Regions from separate parts of the Kribbella sp. NPDC058245 genome, predicted to be linked through region 3. Evidence: riboswitches for the same ligand, from Rfam matches in the RefSeq annotation. Region 3 holds a riboswitch; each other region holds the start of a gene.
What was found. A riboswitch is a leader RNA that binds a small molecule or an ion and turns the genes downstream of it on or off. The one in region 3 is predicted to bind thiamine pyrophosphate.
Positions count from the first base shown of each region.

Region 1: another riboswitch for thiamine pyrophosphate. It lies ahead of thiS (sulfur carrier protein ThiS); the one in region 3 lies ahead of ACFVWG_RS17555 (purine-cytosine permease family protein).
Region 2: another riboswitch for thiamine pyrophosphate. It lies ahead of thiC (phosphomethylpyrimidine synthase ThiC); the one in region 3 lies ahead of ACFVWG_RS17555 (purine-cytosine permease family protein).

Region 1 is NZ_JBHVWY010000003.1:278,014-285,493, reverse strand. It holds gene ACFVWG_RS07900 (LysR family transcriptional regulator) at 1-661, shown strand, start outside; gene ACFVWG_RS07895 (serine hydrolase) at 658-1,530, shown strand; gene ACFVWG_RS07890 (RidA family protein) at 1,523-1,912, opposite strand; gene ACFVWG_RS07885 (thiazole synthase) at 1,946-2,722, opposite strand; gene thiS (sulfur carrier protein ThiS) at 2,724-2,954, opposite strand; TPP riboswitch at 2,944-3,059, opposite strand; gene ACFVWG_RS07875 (DUF5937 family protein) at 3,231-4,166, opposite strand; gene ACFVWG_RS07870 (G5 domain-containing protein) at 4,182-4,802, opposite strand; gene ACFVWG_RS07865 (hypothetical protein) at 4,922-5,500, opposite strand; tRNA gene ACFVWG_RS07860 (tRNA-Lys) at 5,741-5,813, shown strand; gene ACFVWG_RS07855 (hypothetical protein) at 6,461-7,288, opposite strand.
Region 2 is NZ_JBHVWY010000003.1:181,036-188,515, reverse strand. It holds gene ACFVWG_RS07450 (glycoside hydrolase family 3 N-terminal domain-containing protein) at 1-553, shown strand, start outside; gene ACFVWG_RS07445 (YidH family protein) at 553-888, shown strand; gene ACFVWG_RS07440 (DUF202 domain-containing protein) at 885-1,193, shown strand; gene ACFVWG_RS07435 (DUF47 domain-containing protein) at 1,334-1,966, shown strand; gene ACFVWG_RS07430 (anion permease) at 1,969-2,967, shown strand; gene ACFVWG_RS07425 (anion permease) at 3,057-4,193, shown strand; gene ACFVWG_RS07420 (hypothetical protein) at 4,207-4,440, shown strand; gene ACFVWG_RS07415 (hypothetical protein) at 4,462-4,986, opposite strand; gene ACFVWG_RS07410 (lysophospholipid acyltransferase family protein) at 5,089-5,835, opposite strand; TPP riboswitch at 5,865-5,984, shown strand; gene thiC (phosphomethylpyrimidine synthase ThiC) at 5,977-7,480, shown strand, end outside.
Region 3 is NZ_JBHVWY010000006.1:525,841-533,320, reverse strand. It holds gene ACFVWG_RS17585 (ABC transporter permease) at 1-359, opposite strand, end outside; gene ACFVWG_RS17580 (ABC transporter substrate-binding protein) at 356-1,405, opposite strand; gene ACFVWG_RS17575 (flavin reductase family protein) at 1,398-1,952, opposite strand; gene ACFVWG_RS17570 (RNA polymerase sigma factor) at 2,265-2,747, shown strand; gene ACFVWG_RS17565 (methylated-DNA--[protein]-cysteine S-methyltransferase) at 2,744-3,322, shown strand; gene ACFVWG_RS17560 (class I SAM-dependent methyltransferase) at 3,736-4,407, opposite strand; gene ACFVWG_RS17555 (purine-cytosine permease family protein) at 4,458-5,798, opposite strand; TPP riboswitch at 5,786-5,906, opposite strand; gene ACFVWG_RS17550 (alpha/beta fold hydrolase) at 5,928-6,590, opposite strand; gene ACFVWG_RS17545 (hypothetical protein) at 6,587-7,411, opposite strand; gene ACFVWG_RS17540 (DUF3152 domain-containing protein) at 7,454-7,480, opposite strand, start outside.

The DNA.
Region 1 (7,480 bases), on a different contig from region 3:
GCGGAAAGCTTTGACCTCGATCGAGGAACTCCACCAGGCGGCGGTCGCCCGCGATCCGGAGGGGCCGGAGATCCGCCTCGGCCTCGCGCCTGAGGTCCCGCCAGCGGCTGGTGCCGCGGTTGCGGCCGCGTGTGGTGCTGCGGTCCCGGGTAGCCGGGTGACGGTCGTGACCGCGCCGACCAGCTCACTCGTCGGTCAGGTGTCGGCGGGCCGGTTGACGGTGGCCGTCGTACAGCACCCAACTGTTCTTGACGGGTTGGAAGCCGGCCCAGTGCAGTTGCTGCCGACCTGGGCACTCGTCCCCTCGGGCCTGGTCCGTGATGCCGTTGTGGAGTTGAAGCAATTGCGGGGGTTGCCTGTTGCCGTGCGGCCACGCACGGAGGCGCCCGCGGCTCGGGATCTGTTCCTGGACACGCTCGCGCTGCATCGCCCGGACGGCGGGACCGTAGTCGTGACGGATGAGCGCGCCGGGCTCGCGATGGCTGCGGCTGGGCAGGCGATCGTGGTCACTGCGGATCCGTCGTTGACTGCTCCTGGCGTCGATCGCGTGCGGTTGGCTGGTGATCCGCTGCCCGTGCGGCTGCGCTTGGTGTGGTCTACGGCGCGGTCGCCGTTCGCGTTGGATGCCACGCAGTTGACCGAGGCGTTGGTGACGCCGTGAACGCCCGGATTCGCGCGGTCTTCGAGGACGCCGGCGTCCGCGGCTGGCTGCACGCGGTCGCCCTTGATGCGCCGGAGTCGACAGTCTCCCTCGACGCCGATGCCGTCGTACCGATGGCGTCTGTCTACAAGCTTCCGTTGTTTGCCGGCTTCTGCCGACTCGTCGACGAGGGCGAGCTCGACCCTCGTCAGCAGTTGACCCTGGAGCCGGCAACGAGAACACCTGGACCGACCGGCCTCTCCGTGCTCGCCGATCCCGTCACGATGTCGCTCCGCGATCTGGCCGTCATGATGATGACCGTCTCCGACAACGCCGCCGCCGATGCGTTGCTCACCGTCATCGGTCTCGAGCGACTCGCCGAGTTGCTGGAATCCTTTGGCCTGCAACGGACCTCGGTACGACGGGGGACCGCGGACAACCTTCGCGACCTGCAACGCCGTACCGGACTGGACGATCCGGACGCGGCCCTCGCCGTACTGGCGGACAACAACCGGACCACGCCGGACGGCGTCTACGAAGCGGCCAACGCATCAGCAAGCACACCGCGCGACATGACGTTGTTGCTCAGTCGGCTCTGGGCGGGTGAACTGCTCTCCGCCGCCCAGACCGACTTCGTGAAGGCCACGATGCATCGACAGATCTTCCAGCACCGCTTGGCCTCCGGCTTCCCGCACGACGGTATCCGCGTCGCCGGCAAGACCGGTAGCTTCGGCGCCCTCCGCCACGAGGTCGGCGTCGTCACCCTCCCGGCCGGCGACGCCTACGCCGTCGCCATCTTCACCCTCACCGCCCGCGTCGACTCCCGCCAGCCGCGCGCCGACGCCGCCATCGGGCTCGCCGCCCAATACGCGGTCAACGAGCTCAGATAACGGCGTACGCCTCGATCTCGACCAATGCCTCAGGACGGAACAGCCCAACAACCTGTACGGCGGTGCTCGCCGGCGGGTTGGCGGTGTCGACGTACTGATCGCGGACCTGGCGAATCGCCGGCAGTCCGGTGATGTCGGTCAGGAACAGATTGAGCTTCACAACATCCGCCCAGGTGGCACCCGCGGCCTTCAGCGCAGCATCCAGGTTGGCGAACACCTGCCGCGTCTGTGCCTCGAAATCGCCTTCACCGACAAGGTTGCCGTCCGCATCGAGTGCGACCTGCCCAGCGATCGCCACCCACTGCCCGGCCCCCGTCACCACATGGCTATAACCGTTGCCTGGGGCAACGCCTTCGGGTTGCGGGTATTCGAGCTTGCTCATCGACCCTCCATCATCCGAGTCCGCCCATGGAGACTACCCCGAAGTGGGCAATCCGGTTGTCGGCGATGAGGCCAAAGCGGAGTGCCAGCGGCGGGGGACTCGACCGGCTAGCCGGGCGTTGCGGCCGGCGGTGACGGCGTCGCGCATGGCGGCGGCCATCAGGGCTGGTTTCTCGGCGCGGGTGACCGGGGTTGCCAACATGACTGCGGCGCAGCCGAGTTCCATCGCCAGCGCGGCGTCGCTCGCCGTACCGAGGCCGGCGTCGACGATGACCGGGACGTTCGCCGCCTCGGCGATCAGCGCGATGTTGTGCGGGTTGCGGATGCCGAGGGCGGAGCCGATCGGCGCAGCCAACGGCATCACTGCGGCGCAACCGGCCTGCTCGAGGCGGCGGGCCAGGATCGGGTCGTCGTTGGTGTAGGGGAGCACGATGAAGCCGTCGGCGACCAAGGTCTCCACGGCGTCCAGTAACTCGAACGGATCGGGGAGTAACAGGTGGTCGTCGGCAACGACCTCGACCTTGATCAGGTCGGTCCCGAGGGCCTCACGGGCCAGCCGCGCGGTCAGCACAGCCTCGGCCGCGGTGTGACAACCGGCCGTGTTCGGCAAGATCTCGATGCCGTGCCGCTTCAGCACATCAAGCACCGAACCCTCATGCCCGGTACCCAGCCGGCGCATCGCGACGGTGGTCAACTGGGTGCCGGAGGCAATCAATGCCTCTTCCATCACTTCCAGGTTGGCCGAACCGCCGGTACCCATGATCAGCCGCGAGGAATACGTGCGGCCGCCCAGCTCGAAGGGGTCGTCCATCTCAGCCTCCCTGGACCGCGCCGACGATCTCGACCCGGTCACCTGCCGTCAGGATCGTGGCGGCCCACTCGTCGCGGGTCAGCACACTCTGGTTCACCGCGACCGCGATCCCGGTCTGCCGATCCGACATCTCCCGGACCAGCTCCGCGACCGACATCCCCGGTCCGCTGGTGGTCGCCGTACCGTTCACCCACACAGCGTGCTCAGCCGGCAACTCGTCGTACTGCGTCATGCGTCCTCCCTCCGTCGGAATTACCCGATTCAGGTTCAGCGGTCGGCGACGCCCTCTCTGTCGCCCTCTCAGCCCACTCCGGTGCGAGCTCCCGCGGTCTGCTTTCGACTCTAGCGTCCCGCAAACAATCTAGCTCGGCACTATCGGCGCCCAGGCACGCACCTCGCGGCACTTGAGTCACGCCCACGATGAACACCGCATCGAGGACGCGCCTCAAGCACCACGATGCACGCACCTGGACACCGATATCGCTCGACCTAGATCGTTTCCGGGACGCTAGTTCCCCGTCAGCAATGTGGCCAACTCTGTCGGTCGGTAGAGCACCTGCTTGCCGGCTCGCTGCGGTTCGACCAAGCCGGTACGGCGGAGCAGCTGGAGGTGCTGACTGACCGCTGACGGGGTGACTTGGAGCTCGGCGGCGACGTCGGTGGTGGTGCGCGGGTGGGTGAGGAGCTGCAGGATGCGGGCGCGCGCCGTACCGATGAGTTGGGCAAGGTCTTGTGGCGTGGGCGGCTCGACGACCGTCCAGAGGTTGGCCTGGCCGCGCGGTGGGTAGCCGAGGAACGGCTCGGCGCCGGGGTCGTACGGGATGACGGCATGCGGGCCGAACAGGGTCGGCTGGAGGACGAGCCCGCGACCGTCGACCTTCTCTGAACGGCTGTTGGCACTCACCTTGTCGACCTTCAAAAGCCCTTGGCTATAAGAGATCGCGGGGCCGAGCTCGTTGAGCATCGCGCCCGTGCCTTGTTGGGTGAGGACGTGGCCGCGGTAGGTGATGTCGGCGGACAGGATCGTCCGCATCCGGTTCCAGTACGGCGCCATGACCGTCCGCCAGTAATCGTCGAGCGCTCGGGTGACCTTCGTTGGTGTCAGCCCTGCGGGCAGCTCGCCGTTCACTGCTGCGAGCTGCCTTTCGAACGTCTCTTGATCGACCGCGGCTATGAGTTGGAGCTCATCGGCGAACTGGGTGAGCGGCGAGGTCGGCCGCGGCGTGAGGAAGTCGGGGCTGCCCATGGTGTCGTTGACCAGGCTGCCGAGGACCGTCCAGTCCAGGTCGGTCAGGAGCGGTTGGACCGCGCGAACCCACGGCAGTTGTAACGGAAACCGACCGGGGTCCCGCAGCGCCCGCAGACTCAGCACAGTCTCCGCTGCAGGCGACAGCGCGAACCGGACCTCCTCCAGGTCCCTGGACGTCAGTTCGTAGGTCAGCACACCCTCATTAGATCTCTACTCGCAACCGATCCCGTCGTGGTCGGCGTCCAGGCGGTAGATGTCGGACCCAGTCACCGTCACCGGACCATCGACGTACTCGGGTCCGTTGCCGCTCCCACCGGAGCAGTCGACGTCGCTCGCGATCGGTACGCAGCCGCTGTAGTTCGGGTCGCAACCGCCGCTGTCCTCCGCCTCCTCGACCTTGGTGCCGACGGCCGTGATCTGGGACCGTGGCTCCTTGGTGACCTCTTGGCGGACGAGCGTCTTCGCCGTCTGCTTCCCGTCGACATACGTGATGCGGTACGTCGACTTCCGGGTGCCGTTGACTCCCGTCGTACGGATCGTGCGTTCGCCCTTCGGCAACTCGCTGTCCGTGACGGTCTTCTTCTTGAACGGGATCACGCTGGTCTCCACGACGGACTTCGTGGTCGTCACCGGTACGGCGACCTTCGGCTTCGGTGTTTCCGTCGGAGTTGGTTCTGGCGTTGGTGATGCGGCCGGTGGCTCGCTCGTCGGCGCGGTGACCGTCTGTGTGATCACCCGGCCGGCGACGGCGACCGGTTCGGTGGAGTCCGCCGTACCGCATCCAGCTCCGGCGACGAGCACAGCGACAGCAACAAAGGCAGTGCGTAACACAGTTCCCCCCAAACCCGCCGTCGGTTCCCCCCGCGGCAGGATTGTCAGCGCCCGGACCACCCAGGGCGAGCCCCCTGCATATCACTCAGAGTGAGCCCACGACCAGACCTCACCGCTCGTTACCCGGCCGTAGCCCCAACCCCGGCCAGCGCCGCGAACACAATCCCCGCCACCAGCCCCACACTCCCCACCACGATCAACGGCCCAGCACTGATCGCCGGCTCCGGCACCTGCTGCCGAAACACCCCGAACAACCGCTCCTCAGCCGGCCGAACCTCCCGCAACAACACCGCCGACGGATGCGACCGCGCCCCAACACTCTCCAGCGACTCCACAGCAGCCCGCGCAGCCTCCACCGCAGCCCGCACCACCGCCACGATCACCACCACCGACGCAACCGTCAGCACCCCGATCAGCGCCGCCGTAGTCTGCGCCACCCCCACCTCGGCCGCCTCCGGCGCCAACGCCTTCCGCAGCGCCTGAACCGACCAGAACCCGAAGAACCCCAACACCCCCGCCGCGAGCCCAACCCCCGCCACAACCCCCGTCAACGGATTCTGCGCCCGCACCGCCGCCGCGAACCCCCGCGCATCCCGCGCCAGATCCCCCGCATCCCGAACCAGCCCCTCGAACCCGGCCAACGCCTCAGCCCGAGCCCGCAAAGTCACCCCGATCACGATCCGATCGGCCAGCCCCATCGACGAAGACTGCTCAACAATCTCCCGCCAGGCCCCCACAACCTCCGCATGAGCCCCCACCACCTCGGCCCGCTCAACAACCCCCATAACGCCCCCTAGCCCCAGCCCCCCGGCGCAAACTAGTACTCGTCTGACCCCGACAGTACGCCTCACCACCCCCTTCCAACACCCGTCAAACCACCCCACCGCCCCCACCCCACCCCCAAACCTGCAACACTTGTCCCCAACCCCTCACCACCGGGGCCTCTAGCTCAATTGGCAGAGCAGCGGACTTTTAATCCGCGGGTTGTGGGTTCGAGTCCCACGGGGCCTACAAAACCCCAGGTCAGCGGCGTGCGGCGTCCTGGCGGACCCCCTCAGCCCACCTCTTTGCCACCTTTTTGAGGATCGGCATCCCGGACGCCGCGCTGGCGGGCTCCGCGCACCTTGGGAAGGTTCCGCGAGCGATGGGCGGGTGTGAGCTCCGTCTTGCAGACCCGGGCTCGTGCCACGGGCGGGCGTATCGCCCCGATCTCCTGACAAGTTTCTCTACGTCTTCAAGACGGGCCCCTCGGGGCCCGTAATGCGCGCCGCCACCGAAGGTCGGGCCGCCTGCCCTCCACTGCGCTAGCGCTCCGTTCTGGGCGCGTCCCTTGGCCTGGCGCGCACGTGCAGCAGGGTGCCGGGTCAAAGACGGCAGAACTCGCCATCCGCTACTCGGCACCCTGAGATCTGGCGCTGTCAGTAAAGGCCGGCCACCCGCCGCCCATGGTCCCCGTAGTCAGCCGTCTACCGGTTGGCTCCCGCATCGCCCCGCTAGCAACAATGGGAGGGACGGTCCGGCGCAGCACGCGTCAAGAGCGCCTCCGGCGTCGCTCCGCGATCGAGCAAGCTCGACCCTTGACCCGCACCACACCGAACCTAAGGTCGGCAGCTATCCGGGCGATGCCGGAGGGCTGGCCAGGCTCGACTGAGCGCGCCTTATTCTCCCAACTTCTTGTTCTCCGTCTTCGACAAGTAGTAGTCACGCTTTCGAGGCATTCGCGTCACAGTCATCTGCGGGTGAACCGCGTCCCCGGCGCTGCTTGTCGCAGTCCATGCACCCAGTTCATCTGGTACAGGCTTCAGTGGAGATCCACCCACCAAGATCGGGTAATGGTCAGTCGCGCCAGTGTCGGAAGGGTCGTTGTATCCAATAACGAATTCAGCGGCTGGAAGCGATGGGTTCTCAGGTGTCGACTCTGTGATCTTGATCCAATCGGCGATGGTGCGCTTCACATCAAAGAAGCCATCGATTCTCACACCAACCGGCATCTCTAAGAGTCCACTCCGAGAAGTTAGCGTGGTGTCAGGGTATTGTTCCTCGTCCCAGTCTGGTGTCCAGGGTGGCATATGGACCATCATGATCCGCTTGCCATCGCTGATTAATGTAAAGAATTGCCGCATGGCGAGGATTGAGTCTTGATGCTTCGGCATTCGATAGACTTCGTCGCCGCCGGTGAAGACCAATTGGGTCGCGTCCACCAGATCGGGTTGTAGCGGACCAACCAGGCCGCCAAGGATGATCGTCAAAGTCGGCGTAACTTCGTCGATTCGAGTCTTCACGGCCTCGTCGATTAGCCTCCGCGTATTCGATTCTTCTCTTCTTGCTAACTCCAACGCTGACTTCGAGTATTCGAGGCCCGTGTTAGCTGCCTCTGCAGCCTTCGCTGATGCTTTTGCGCTGCGTCTTGTTTCTAGTGATTGCCAGGCCACAACGCCTGCCGCCAATATTGCCGCACCTGCCGCGATCCAGTCTGCGCTTGGCATCCGATCCCCCTTTTCGGTAACACAGCTGCATTTGTGGGTTAACATCACTGCTCTGTGACACGTAGGTGTCAAGGTTTTGGCTCGCCCCCGCCCCAGGTTGCTGGCCCACCTCTTTGACCACCTCTTTGAGTGCCAACTGATGCGAAGTAACACCAGGCGTTGATGGCTACTCTTCGTGACAGTTCCCAGGTC
Region 2 (7,480 bases), on a different contig from region 3:
CAAGGTCGGACCGCCGGTTCAGGCCTTCGTCCGCGGGATGGCCAAGGGTGGCGTGATCACCTCGGTCAAGCACTTCCCCGGCATCGGCAAGGTCCGCGGCAACACGGACTTCGCCGCCGATGTGATCGACAACGTGACGGTCCGCGGTGACGACGACCTGCAGCCGTTCGCGGACGGCATCGCGGCCGGCACCGAGATGCTGATGGTCTCCACGGTCACCTACACCAAGATCGACCCCAAGAACCGGGCGGCGTTCTCCTCGATCGTCATCGACGGCATGATCCGCGGCGACCTCGGGTACGGCGGTGTTGTGATCACCGACGATGTCGGAGCAGCGGCCAACGTGGCGAAGGTGCCGGCCGGTCAGCGGGCCACCCGGGTGATCGCAGCCGGCGGAGACATCGTCATCAACGGCGCTTCCAACCTCACCTCCGCCATGGTGAACGCGCTGGTGGTGAAAGCCCAGCAGGACAAGGCCTTCGCCGCGAAGCTCGACGCGAGCGTACGGCGGGTGCTCGCCCTCAAGCAGAAGCACGATCTGGTGACCTGCTGATGCAGGAGGAGCAGGAGCCCGACTACCGGTTCACTCTGGCGAACGAGCGAACCTATCTGGCCTACCTGCGGACATCACTGGCGTGTTATGCCGGTGGCCTCTCGGCAGTGCAGTTCCTCGACCTCGGGCACGATCGCTGGCCGGCCCGGATCATCGGACTGATCCTGGTCGCCGCCGGGCTCGTGACCACTGCCGGAGCACTCCGGCGCTGGCAGCAGAATCTGATCGCCATGCGTCGCGGTCAGCCACTCCCGGTGACCAGACTGCCACTGATGCTCGCGGCAACCATTGCCGGCGCCGGTGTGATCGGCCTGATCTTCGCATTGTGGCGATGAGCACACGTGACCCCGGTCTCCAACCCGAGCGGACCCTGCTCGCCTGGCGGCGGACATCCCTCGGGCTGGTCGCCAACGGCATTCTGCTGCTTGCCTCCGGCCACGGTTCGTCCGACGTCCGCACCGGCCTGGGCATCGTCGTACTGGTGCTCGCACTGGGCTGCTGGGCGGCCGTGAGCGCTGTCTACCGCCATTCCCGGGGCGCCGCCGTACAGGCTCTCGGCCAGGACCGGGTGCTCCGGATCGCCGCCGGACTGGTGCTGGTGGTCGGTCTTTTCGACCTGTACGCCGTGATCACGCGCTGATACCAATTGATTACTCGGTAGTCACCTCCTAGTGAACTAGTTCACCCTTACGCGCTACGTTGACCCGGGCGATGCAACCCCAGCCGGTTGTTCGCCCTAGCATGATCCACGGTTTGTCCCTCGTTCACCCGGAGCTTGAAGTGCCGTTACGTCTGCGTCCGAACGACCCGACGTTCTACGACCTTTTCACCGAATCCGCCAACCACCTCGTGGACGGCGCCCGGATCCTTGCCGAACTGCTCGGCAGTACGGCCGGCAGTGGGCTGTCGGCCAGTCATCAGATCGCTGTTCAGATGAAGGACGCCGAGCACGCGGCGGACGAGACGACCCACTCGATCATCCGCCGGGTCAACTCGACGTTCGTGACGCCGTTCGACCGCGAGGACATCTACCGGCTGGCCTCCGACCTCGACGACGTCATGGACTTCATGGAGGAGGCGGTGGACACGATCCACCTCTTCAACCTGGAGAAGCTGCCGGAGGAGGTCGCCGAGCAGATCGAGGTGCTGCAGCGGGCGGCTCAGCTGACCGCCGAGACGATGCCGCGGCTGCGCACGATGAAGGACCTCGCCGAGTACTGGATCGAGATCAACCGGCTCGAGAACACCGGCGACGCGGTGCACCGGCGGATCATCGCCAAGCTGTTCAGCGGCGAGTACGACACCCTCACGGTCTTGAAGCTGAAGACCGTGGTCGACCTGCTGGAGGCTGCCATCGACGCGTTCGAGCACGTCGCCAACACGGTCGAGCAGATCGCCGTCAAGGAGAGCTGAGCGTGGAGTTCGCGCTCGTCATCGCGGTCGTCGTGATCGCACTGGCCTTCGACTACACCAACGGTTTCCACGACGCGGCGAACGCGATCGCGACCTCGATCTCGACCCGCGCGCTGACACCGCGGGTGGCGCTGGCGATGGCCGCGGTCTGCAACTTCCTCGGCGCCCTGGCCGGCACGGAGGTCGCCGAGACCGTCGGCAAGGGCATCATCACGGCTCCGGCCGGCAAGCACGGCCTGGTGATCGTGATCGCCGCGCTGATCGGGGCCATCACGTGGAACCTGATCACCTGGTACTTCGGCCTGCCCAGCTCGTCGTCGCACGCGCTGATCGGCGGTCTGGTGGGCGCCGGACTGGCGTCGTCCAGCGTGGTGCTGTGGAAAGGGATCGTCGACAAGGTCGTCATCCCGATGGTGCTGTCACCGGCCATCGGCTTCGTCGGTGCGTTCCTCCTGATGGTCGCGATCCTCTGGATCTTCCGGCGCCGCAACCCCGGCAAGGTCACCCGGGGCTTCCGGCTCGCGCAGTCGCTGTCGGCCGCCGCGATGGCGCTCGGGCACGGTCTGCAGGACGCCCAGAAGACGATGGGCGTGATCTTCCTGGCGCTGCTCACCACCGGGCACGCGGACAAGGACGACGGCATCCCGCTGTGGGTGAAGTTCTCCGCCGCGACCGCGATCTCCCTGGGCACGTACTCCGGCGGCTGGCGGATCATGCGCACCTTGGGCCGTCGGATCATCCACCTCGACCCGGCCCGCGGATTCGCCTCCGAGGCGATCGCGGCCGCCGTGCTCTACGTGATGGCGATCGGCTTGCACGCCCCGGTCTCCACGACCCACACGATCACCAGCGCCGTGATGGGCGCCGGCGCCACGAAGCGCCTGTCGGCCGTCCGCTGGGGCGTCGCGAAGGGCATCGTCACTGCCTGGGTGCTGACCATTCCCGCCGCCGGCCTGGTCGCCGCCGGCGTCTACGGGGTAGTCCATCTGATCCTGGAGTGAGATCCCCGGATCGCATTCATTTCGAATTCATCCACCACCCCTACGGTCGGTCGAGTGCCACAACTCGTCCGCCGAGGGATGTGATCGGGATGGATCTGTCGTTTCTCGTCGTCGTGGTGATCGTCACCGCACTGGTGTTCGACTTCACGAACGGCTTCCACGACACCGCTAACGCGATGGCGACATCGATCGCCACCGGCGCGCTGAAACCGAAGGTCGCGGTGGGGCTGTCCGCCGTCCTGAACCTGGCCGGCGCGTTCGTCTCCACCGAAGTCGCCAAGACCATCTCGAGTGGGCTGGTCGACGATACGAAAGTCACGGTTCCGATCATCTTCGGCGGCCTGGTCGGCGCCATCTTGTGGAACCTGCTGACCTGGTACGTCGGTCTGCCGAGCTCCTCGTCGCACGCGTTGTTCGGCGGCCTGATCGGCGCGACCTGGATCGCGGCCGGCGCCGGTGCGGTCAACTTCGGCACCGTGGTGCAGAAGATCATCATCCCCGCGGTCGCCGCACCGGTCGTGGCCGGAGTGGTCGCCCTGCTGGGCACCTACCTGGCCTACAAGATCACCGCGCGGGCCCGGAAGAAGAGCGTCGACGACGGCTTCCGTGCCGGTCAGATCGCGTCCGCCTCGCTGGTCTCGCTGGCACACGGCACCGGTGACGCGCAGAAGACGATGGGCATCATCACGCTGGTCCTGATCACCTCCGGCAGCCTGGCGCAGGGCTCGCGCCCGCCGATCTGGGTGATCTTCGCCGCGGGTCTGGCGATCGCCGCCGGGACGTACCTGGGCGGCTGGCGGATCATCCGCACGATGGGCAAGGGCCTGACCGAGATCGAGTCGCCGCAGGGCTTCGCCGCGGAGACCAGCTCGACCGCAGTGCTGCTGGCCTCGTCCCACCTGGGCTTCCCGCTCTCGACCACGCAGGTCTGTTCCGGCAGCATCCTGGGTGCCGGTCTGGGCAAGCGGCTCGCAGAGGTGCGCTGGACGGTCGCCGGCCGGATGGCTCTGGCCTGGCTGTTCACCCTGCCGGCCGCAGCACTCGTCGGTGCACTGTCCGGTCGGGTGGCGAACTCTGGCAACCTCGGGGTCGCGCTCATCGCCGTACTGGCTGTGGCCGCAGGCGGTGGCATCTACCTCGCCTCGCGGCGGACGCCGGTCACCTCGACCAACGTGAACGAGTACCCGAGCACCCCGGCCGCCACCTCGGCGCCCGCGGCGGTCTGAGCGGAGGACGGGCATGCACATCAACTGGAGTGCACTCGGTGAGGTCGCCCTGGTCAGCCTGGTCTTCGGAGTGGGGCTGGCGGTGGTGTTCGCCTTCGGTGTGACCGCTATGGCGCGCCGGGCAGCAGCTATCGACGAAAAGCGGCCTGCACCGATGGTGGACACCGCAGTGGCGTCGCTGTGCTTCGCGGCGTGCCTCGCCGCGGTCTTGTACGGGCTCTACCTGATCATCCCGCAGTTTCATTAAAAGAGCGCAGCCATTAACCACTTAGCGGTTCCAGCGGCGTACTGCCTTGGCCACGTCCTTGGTACGCACGGCGTCGAGGTTCTGTTCCCAGGCTGTGAAGAGCCGGTCGCCTAGCTCGGCCGCGTCCAGACCAGCCTGGGGCCGAACGGCGACCGCCCACGTCGCAGCGGCAGCGTGACCCTGCTGGTGCAGCAGGTGATTGACGGTCGCCTGGATGCGTTGCCGGTCCTCGCCGGTCAGGCCGCGGGCAGCCCAGTCCTGCAAGATGGCTGCGTCCTCGCACGTCATCTGGGCCAGGTATGTCAGTGGACCGCGCCAGAAGCCGCGGTGGCCGATGCTGTCCAGGCTCTCCAGCGGGAACCAGCCGTTGGCGCAGCGGCGGCCGTTGACGGCGGCCTCGACCTCACGCGCGCGCTCGCCGTCCAGGTCTCGGGTGGACCAGTCGATGAAGTAAGCGCCTGCATCCGGCAGATGCTCGGCGACGTGCGGCGCCACCACCAGCGTCCCGGGTTCGAACAGTCGCAGTTCTTCCGGTGAATCGAACAAAAACCTTCCCCCGCCCAGCACAAGGCAAGCAGCACAGAAACCCCCCAGATTCCTGCCTTGTCAATAACAAGAGCCCTTCGTACCCCCATTCGCCGGTGGGGGTCAAGGCCCTGTCCGCGCCCGCCGCGCGAGCTCCTCGCGGTCCATCCGCTCCGCCTCCTCCGGCGTCGGCGCGGAGCCGCCGTACGCGGCCGGCAGCCACCAGGCGCCGGGCGGCTGCTCCGGGTAGGCGCGGATGGTGTCGTCGAGCATCTCGGCCATCGTCGAGCGCAGTACGGCGGTCGCCGCGACCGGATCGTCGTCCGCGGTGACGGTCATCGGCGTACCGACCGTGATGGCGATCGTGCGGTGCCGGGAGAAGTCCTTCGGGTGGTCCTTGGTGAGCATCCGCTGGGTACCCCACAGGATCAGCGGAATCACCGGTACGCCGGCCTCGGCCGCCATCCGGACCGTGCCGGACTTGAACTCCTTCAGCTCGAACGACCGGCTGATCGTCGCCTCCGGGAACACCCCGACCACCTCACCGGCCCGCAGATAGTCAAGAGCCTGCTCGTACGACGCCGCGCCCGCACCGCGGTCGACCGGGATGTGGTGCATGCCCCGCATCAACGGGCCGGACCAGCGGTTGCGGAACAGGACCTCCTTGGCCATGAACCGGACCAGCCGCTTGCTCGGCACAGCGCCGTACCCGCCGAGGACGAAGTCGACGTAGCTGATGTGGTTCAGCGCGATCACCGCGCCGCCGGTCCGCGGCACGTTCTCCGTCCCGGACAGCTGGAAGTTCACCTCCAGCACCTTGAACGCCGTACGGGCGAAACCGACGACAGGCGGGTACACAAAGTCGCGCATCGTAGGAGCCTACTAAGGTATTGGTGATAACTGGAGATCGCGGGAGCTCGCACCGTAGTGGGCTGAGAGGGCGGCTGGATCGATCCGGCGCCGCCGACCGCCGAACCTGTCCGGGTAATTCCGGCGTAGGGAGCACAGCAAGTGACAACTATCGGCACCGTACGACCGACTGTCACCACCGGCCCGATCTCGGGCTCCGAGAAGATCTATCGCGGCGAACTGGGAGTTCCGGCGCGTCGTGTCCACCTCACCAACGGCGAGTCCTTCGACCTGTACGACACGTCCGGGCCGTACACGGACGCGTCGGCGCAGATCGACGTACAGTCTGGTCTGCCCGCGCTGCGGCGCGAGTGGATCGCTGGGCGGACGAACCTGACCCAGCTCGCGCATGCTCGAGCCGGCACCATCACCGAGGAGATGCGGTACGTCGCGCTCCGGGAGAACATGGATCCGGAGTTCGTCCGGTCCGAGGTGGCGCGCGGTCGCGCCGTCATCCCGGTCAACCGGAACCATCCGGAGGTCGAGCCCGCGATCATCGGCAAGAAGTTCCTGGTGAAGATCAACGCGAACATCGGCAACTCCGCCGTCAGCAGCTCGATCGAGGACGAGGTCGAGAAGCTCGTCTGGGCCACCCGCTGGGGCGCGGACGCGGTGATGGACCTGTCCACCGGGAAGAACATCCACGAGACCCGCGAGTGGATCCTGCGGAACTCGCCGGTACCGATCGGGACCGTGCCGCTCTACCAGGCACTCGAGAAGGTGAAGGGTGATCCGGCTGCGCTGTCGTGGGAGGTCTACCGCGACACCGTCATCGAGCAGGCCGAGCAGGGCGTCGACTACATGACGGTGCACGCCGGCGTACTGCTGCGGTATGTGCCGCTGACCGCGCGACGGATCACCGGCATCGTCTCGCGTGGCGGCTCGATCATGGCCGCGTGGTGCCTCGCGCATCACCAGGAATCCTTCCTGTACACGCATTTCGCCGAGTTGTGCGAGATCCTGCGCGAGTACGACGTGACGTTCTCGCTCGGTGACGGGCTCCGGCCGGGCTGCATCGCGGATGCGAACGACGAAGCCCAGTTCGCCGAGCTGCGGACGCTGGGGGAGCTCACCAAGGTCGCCTGGGAGCACGACGTACAGGTGATGATCGAAGGTCCCGGACACGTGCCCATGCACAAGATCGCGGAGAACGTACGGCTCGAGGAGGAGCTGTGCGGTGAGGCGCCGTTCTACACATTGGGGCCGTTGGCAACTGATGTGGCGCCGGCCTACGACCACATCACCAGCGCGATCGGGGCAGCGCAGATCGGCTGGCTCGGTACGGCGATGCTCTGCTACGTCACGCCGAAGGAGCACCTCGGGCTGCCGGACCGCGATGACGTCAAGACCGGGGTGATCACCTACAAGATCGCTGCCCACGCGGCCGATCTGGCCAAGGGTCACCCGGGTGCGCAGGCCTGGGACGACGCGTTGTCGACGGCCCGGTTCGAGTTCCGCTGGGAGGACCAGTTCAACCTTTCTCTGGATCCCGACACCGCTCGGTCGTACCACGACCAGACGTTGCCGGCCGAGCCCGCCAAGACCGCGCACTTCTGCTCGATGTGCGGTCCGAAGTTCTGCTCGATGCGGATCACCGCCGACATCC
Region 3 (7,480 bases):
GGGCCGTCGAGAACCGCCTCGCCGAGCCGGGACAGGCCGGAGATCAGCGCCAGTACGACGCCCAGCACGATGCCGAGGGCGAGTCCGAGCAGGGCGCGTTGCGACGACGTCCACAGGTTCGACTGCAGGCGGCCGTCGGAGATGAGCTCACCGGCGGTCGTGACAACCGTCCACGGCGCCGACAGGACGCGCTGGTCGATCCAGCCGGTGGCCGAGCCGATGCTCCACACGGCCAGCAGCAGAACCGGTCCGATCGCGGCACCGAACTTGATCGGCTTCCCCGGTCCGAGCCGTCGCCGCCGTACGACGGGAGCGGTCCGCGCCGCAGTCCGCACTCCCGGCAGCGTGGTGACGGTCATTTGACCGCTCCTGCCTTGATCGCGTCGGCCGCGACGGCCTGGAACCGCAAGTCGTACAGGTCCTTGGCCTGGATCACCGGGTTCTTGGTCTCCTTGGCCAGCAGTTCGATCGTCTCCTGGTGCCGGGTGATCGCGTCACTCCAGTCGGCCGGGATGTCGGCGTGTCCGGCGTTGTCGACCAGCCACTGGCCGTCGGCCTCGGTGAGCCCCTGGTCCTTCACGTAGTACCCGGCGATCCATTCCTTCGGGTGCTTGTCGATCCAGTCCTGCGCGACACCCCAGGCCGCGACGTACGCGCGGATCGCGGCCGCCTTGGCGGGATCCTCGAGCGACTCGACCGGCCCGTAGAGGTGACCGGCGTCGTCCCGCAGACCGTGCTGCAGGGTGGTCGCGCCGTCCTTGCCGTACTTCGTCTGATACCGCTTGATCTGTACGCCGCCGATCGGGGCGACGTCGACCTGCTTACCTGCAAGGGCGTTCACGTACACGTCGCCGGTGCTCGGGATCTCGATCAGCTTCACGTCGTCCTTGGTCAGCCCGGCCTTCTTGAGCACCTTGAGGATCAGCGCACCCTGCGCCTGCCCGGGGCTGTAGGCGATCGACTTGCCGCGCAGGTCGGCGAGCGTCTTGACGGTCACGCCCGGCGCGATGCCGAGCTCGTAGATCGGGTGGTTGATCGGGTCCTGGCGGAATTTCGAGGCGACGATCTTCACGTGCAGCCCGGTCCAGGTCGCGTGGATCGCCGGGATCTCGGCCACCGAACCGAGATCCAGCGCCTTCGCCCGGAACGCCTCGGTGGTCTGCGGACCGCCGCTCAGGTTGGCGAACTTGACGTACTTCTCCACCTTGTCGAGCTGACCCGACAGTTTGAACGCGACCTGGGTGGCCGGATCACCGACGACGATCTTCGTCCCGTCGGGCACGCTGGTCGGCAGGGGCGCGTCCAGCGCGAGCTTCTGACCACTACCGCCGGCCTGGGCCGCGCCACCACATCCGGTGACAACGAGGGCGAGGGCCAGTACGGCGTACTTGAACTTGTTAGACATGGTGAACCTTCGGGGTGGCGGTGGCGTAGCGGCCGTCGTGATAGAGCAGGGGCTCGTGCTCACGACGTTCGGTGTGGGTGATCAGGCGCGCGACGACCAGGTAGTGGTCGCCGACGGCGAAGCGGTGTTCGACATGCGCACGCAGGACGCTCGGCGCCTCGTCGAGCACGGGCTCCCCGGTGCGCAGGCGGGACCAGCGGGTCGGCGCCGCGAAGCGGTCGATCCCACTGGTGGCGAAGCGGCCGGCGATCGCATGCTGGTCATCGGACAGGAAGTTGATCGCGAGGGACGCGGTACGGCTGACGGTCGGCCAGCTGGACGCCTTGGTGTCGATCGCGAACGACACCAAGGGCGGCAGCAGGCTGACCGATACCAGTGAGGTGGCGGTGAAGCCGACCGGGCCGTGCCCGGCGTCGGCGGTGATCACCACGACGCCGGCGGCGTGGCGACGGAACACGTTCCGGTAGACGTCGGCGTCGACGATCCGCTCCTCGGAGCGGTCCGGGACCAGTGTCAGGGCAGGGCGATGCACAGCAGGGACGGACATAACTCTCCCTCGGACGAAGGCAAGGGCATGCTGAAGATCGGGGTGGTGGGGCGGGGAAGGAATCAGTTGAGAGGCGCTCAGGCCTCGTACGGCGCTCAGCGCCGGATCACCAGGGGACGCAGGTCACCGACAGGTGGCGCTCGCCGTCCGGAGCAGATCGATGACGCGACGGCGGGTGAGCAAGGTCGTCGTCATGTCAGCAATCTTCGCATCTATGTCTACTGGAGTACTCGACAATCCCACGATGCGGGACAACCGTCCGAAAACGGGCCACCCTCACACCCTGCGCACCCGCTGCGTTTAATGGTCGTGATGACTGACGCACTGCCGCCGTTCCAGGCGCTCGTCGACGCGCACTGGCGAGACGTCGCCCGGCTCGCGCGTGCCCTGGCCGGGCCGGTGGACGGTGACGACGTGGCACAACGCGCCTGGGAGAAGGCGTTCGCCGCTTATGCCGGGTTGACCTCGGCCAAGAACCTGCGCGGCTGGTTGCTCACGATCACGGCCCGCTGCGCGACCGACGTACATCGGGCTCGAAAACCGCAGCGCCCGCTCGACGATGCGCCACCGATCGCGGTCGACGGCCCGGACGCCGCCGACTGGCCCGATCCCGATCTGTGGCAGGCGGTCAACGGGCTGCCCGAGCGGCAGCGGTACGCGATCACGCTCAAGTACGTCGGCGACCTGGACCACCACGGTGTGGCCGCCGCCCTGGACACCACCCCCGCAGCCTCGCGGCGCCTTGTCAGCGACGCCCTCGCGACCCTGCGCCGCACACTCGGAGTTGACGCATGAACTCACTGGAGGACCGGCTGACCCGGTTCAGCACCCCTGACCTCAAACCACCCGTCCTGCCGGACGCCGACGTCGCCTACACCCTACACGACACCCCGATCGGCACACTGCTGCTCGCGATCGCGCACGGCCGGGTGGTGGCGAGCTCCTTCGGCGACGAGGAGACGATGACCGGGCGACTGGCCCGCGCGATCTCCCCCCGGGTACTACGCCAGCCGCGCGCACTGGACGTCGTACGGAAGGAGCTGGACGAATACCTCGCCGGAGACCGGCAGGAATTCACCGTGCCGGTCGATCTCGCGCTCGCGACGCCGTTCCAGCAATTGGTCTTGAGTGATCTCCGCACGCACACCAGCTATGGCCACACCAAGACCTACGGCCAGCTCGCCGGAGAGATCGAACGACCCAAGGCAGCACGAGCAGTCGGTACGGCGCTGGGCGCGAACCCCGTGTGTGTCCTACTGCCTTGCCACCGGGTGATCGGCGCGAGCGGCGCGCTGACCGGGTACGCGGGCGGCCTCGAGGCGAAGCGCTACTTGTTGAATCTCGAAAAGAAAAGAATTCTTTCCCCGTAGCCACCGGACGCGTTTTACAGTTAATGCAAACAGGGAGCAGGTCCCCAATGTGGAGTGGGGATCTGCTCCTATTCTTTCGGGGTCGAGACCGGTCCCGTCCCCTCACCCCAGTCTCAGCCAGCGGACCCCTGCTACGACCGCGTACACCTCATCGGGAGCCGGCACACGTGATCAGGTGTCCGAGGTCCCCAGCTCATGTCCCCAGTACGGCGGTTTGCTGCGCGGCAATTTGAGGGGATCTCCTCTCAAGTTGCCGGTTCTCCCCTCGTTTTTTGACCAGAGAACCGTCGACTTGAACGGATAACCCACCAGGTGCCGAGGTCCAGTAGAACCCTCACAACGTCCGAAGACACGCCGACCACGTCCGTCGATCCTTCGGACGTTGGCGCGGTGGTCAGGCGTTGGCGCGGTGGTCAGGCGTGGATCTCGAGGATCAAGCGGCGGCGGCCGCCCCACTCGCGCTTGTAGACCTTGTAGTTGTCGATCCCCGCGGCGGCGCAGAGCCGGCCGTAGCTGATCTCGTCGTGGATGTAGTGCACGCTGCTCAGCCCGTCGGCGTGCTCGGTGGTGACGATCCGGTGCTCGGGCCCTTGGCGCATGCCCAGTGCGATCTCGCCGGCCTTGGCCGGTCCCCAGGCCGGGCCCTCGATGACCGCGATCCCGCCCGGCTTCAGCACCCGGGAGATCTCGCAGATCGTCGAGATCTGCTCGTCCTCGGCGAACAACTCGTGGAACGCGGTCCACAGGCAGATCACCGCGTCGAACGAGTCCCACGCATACGGCAGATCGGTCATCGACCCGATCGCCCAGTCGATCGCCAGCTCCTCCTCGACCGCCTGGGCGCGGCCGGCCTCGATCAGGTTCGGCGAGATGTCGAGGCCGCGCACGGTCTTCCCGGCCCGCGCCAGCGGGAGGCTGATCCGGCCGTAACCACAGCACAGGTCAAGGACCGTTTCGCGGCCCTCCAGGAGTTCTTCGACGGCCTTGACGATGTCTGCGTCCCGCTCGGGCGAGGTCCGCGCGGACAGACCGTCGACGCCGAGTTCGGCGTACTCGGCCCGGCTGCGCAGTGCGGAGTTGAGCATGGGCGCAAGTATCCCGCGTGCCGCAGGTCAGTTGTCCACCGGTACGCGGGTCACGATCCGGCCGCGACCGATTTTGCCGGCGTACGCAGCTTGCCGAGCACGACCGCGGCCGCCATGGAGACGATGATGCTGGTGTAGGTGGCACCCAGCCAGCCAGGTACGGCGTGTCCGCCGAAGAGCTTGCCTTGGACATCGAGCCAGAACGGCGACCATCCGGCGACCGTGCCCGGATTCACCAGCTGGTAGGCGACGAAGCCGATCAGCCACGCGACCGCGGGCGGCCAGCGGAACTTCGCCGTACCGGAGACGTCCCAGTTCATCTTGCTCACCAGGAAGAAGTCGGCGATCGCGACCGCGAACAGCGGGATGAAGACCGAGCCGATCAGGTAGAGGAACTGCGTGTAGTTGCCCAGGTCAACCAACAGCGCGAGGCCGGTGGCGAGGACGCCGATCGCGACCGAGATCCAGCGGCGGTCGACGTGACCGATCAGGTTGTGCGCGGCCATCGTGGTCGAGTAGACGTTCGCATAGGCCTCGTCGACCTCGTCGACCAGCAGCACGAACAGCGCGATCGCGCCGGCCGGCAATGTCACGAGCGCGGTGATCACGCCTTCGCTGTCGGTCTGAAGCGTCGCCACCGCGAAGACGCCCAAGGCGTAGTACAGGATCGCGGCCAGGCCGTAGCCGAGCGCGGAACCTCCGAACGCGGCCTTGTTGGTCTTCGAGTGCCGCGTGTAGTCCGCGGCCAGCGGAGCGAACGAGACGACGCCCGCGGCGGCCAGGTCGACGGCCGGCCAGAACCCGAACACACCGTCCTGCGGGAGACCGTGGACCGGCTTGCTCAGCACCTGAACAAAGAGGTAGATCGAGGCAATCAAAACCAGCCAGACCATGAACTTGCGCAGGACTTTCACGCTGCCCAGTGGCCGAACCGCCATCGTGGTGGCGATGATTCCGGCCAGTACGACGAACAGCCAGCGCCAGCGTTCACTCGTCACCGCGACCGCGGCCTGCGCGATCACGATGATCTCCATCGTGGCCCAGCCGATGTTCTGCGCGATGTTCAGCACGGTCGGGGCCATCGACCCGCGACGGCCGAAGATGCCTCGCAGCGCGGTCATCGCCGGTGCTCCGGTCTGCGAGCCGAAGACGGCCGCGCCGCCGAGCACCAGCGCACCCATCCCGCATCCGACGACCACGGCCAGCAGGCCCTGCCACAACGAACCCGTGTACGCCGCGACCAGCGCGCCGGTGACCGGGCCGAACAGGGAGATGCCGAAGTTCCCCCAGAGGGTGAACTGATCGAGGAACCCGAGGGTCCTCGGCGCATCCGTGGTGAGGACGAGCGGTGCCTCAGTGCTGCTGGCAGGACGAACTGCAGTGTCAGTCATCGCGATCCCTACGCCGGCATTACCCGGTCAGGTTCAGGCGGTCGGCGACCCGGATTGTCTCGTCGCCCTCTCAGCCCGCATTCGGCGCGAGCTCCCGCAGAGGTTTGCTACCGCGTCAACGATACTGCGTCAGCCGGTTGGCCGCGCGGCGGCTGCTCGGTGGATGAGCGCAGCCACCTCCGGGCCGTTGGTCAGCACCGGCATGTGCGACCCGGTGGAGAGCGTGCGCGCCTCCCCGTGGGTCAGCTCGGCCAGCCTGCGCGCGAAGTCGGCTGACGACAGGTGGTCGTGCTGCGAGCGGATGATCACCACTGGCGCCTTGACGCGGGTGATCACGGCGGCCAGGTCGTGCTTCCGGCAGGCGGCCGCGGCCCGGGCGATCGTCGGCATCCCTGTCCGCGCGTACTGCGGGGCGAGGACCGGGATGAGCTTTGGCGACTCCGGGGCGGCGGACTCCAGCCAGCGCATGCCTAGGTCCAGCCAACTGGAGGCCTTCGTGTCACCGCTCGGAGCGATGAGCACCAGTGCGTGCACCAACTCGGGGTGCGCGACGGCCAGCTCCACTGCGATCTGGGCACCGGCGGAGTGCCCGACGAGCACGGAACGCTCGCGTATCTTCCGCTCCAGGATCGCTGCGAGCGCCTCGGGGTGCAGGTCCTCACGCTCGCCCGCAGGTTCGCCGTACCCGGGCAGTGTCACCACGTTGTAGGGCAGGGAGAGATGCTCGACGGTCGGTGCGTACGACTCGATGCCCAGGCCGAGGCCTGGGACGAGTACGACGGGGGTGCTCACTCCCAGGGTGGACGGCCGGGCGCGGACCGGACCACGGTGTCGTAGTCCGGCTTGAGCTCGCGGTAGCCGAGGAAGAGGCCGACTGCGAGGAGCAGCAGTCCGAATCCACCCCAGGCGTACGCGGTCGGCAGCCGGTCCAGAGTGGCGTCGACGGAGCCCAGACCGGTCGTCAGCACCATGATCAGCCAGATGAGCAGTGGGACGAGCGAGACGGCGACCACTGCGCCGCCGATGATCTCGGACAGCTCTGGCTGGCGATTGATCTTGCGACGACCCAGCACGTCACGCGCCCACAGGGCCAGGGCCGCCACACCTACTAGAACGATCAGCAGCTGACCGAGCGCGTCGATGACGTCGGTGCGCAGTGGGTGGTTGAGCGGTGAGCCCGGTGCCTGGGTGATCTCCCGGATCGAGACCCGCTGGATCGAGATCACCATCAGGCCGTAGATCGCCGCGATCAGCGTGGCCAGCAGGACCACCTTGGCCGCCCGCGGGTCCCGGTCGGCGAAAGGCTCCTTGCGCCCGTACGTCGGGAAGTGCTCCGGGTGCGCGTCCACGGGAGCGCCGTACGGGTGTCCGGGCCGGTAGCTCGGTGGCTGCGCCGGGTCGGTAGGCGGACCGCCGTACTGGCCTGGCTGGGAGCCGTAGGGCTGCGACGGCGCGTAGGGGGCAGGCGGTAGCGGCTGACCGCCGCCGGCATACGTGCCACCGCCGTACGGCGTGGGCGGAGCGAAGTGCTGCTCCTCGCCGTGCTGTGCGTTGTCCGGCTGCTGCTCAGGCTCCGGATCACGCCCGTACGTCGGGAAATCCTGTGACGACATCGCTGCTCCCTCCCTCGGGACTCAGCTTCTCACGGGAGCTGGTCAGGTGGCCTTGATCGTCGGCCATGC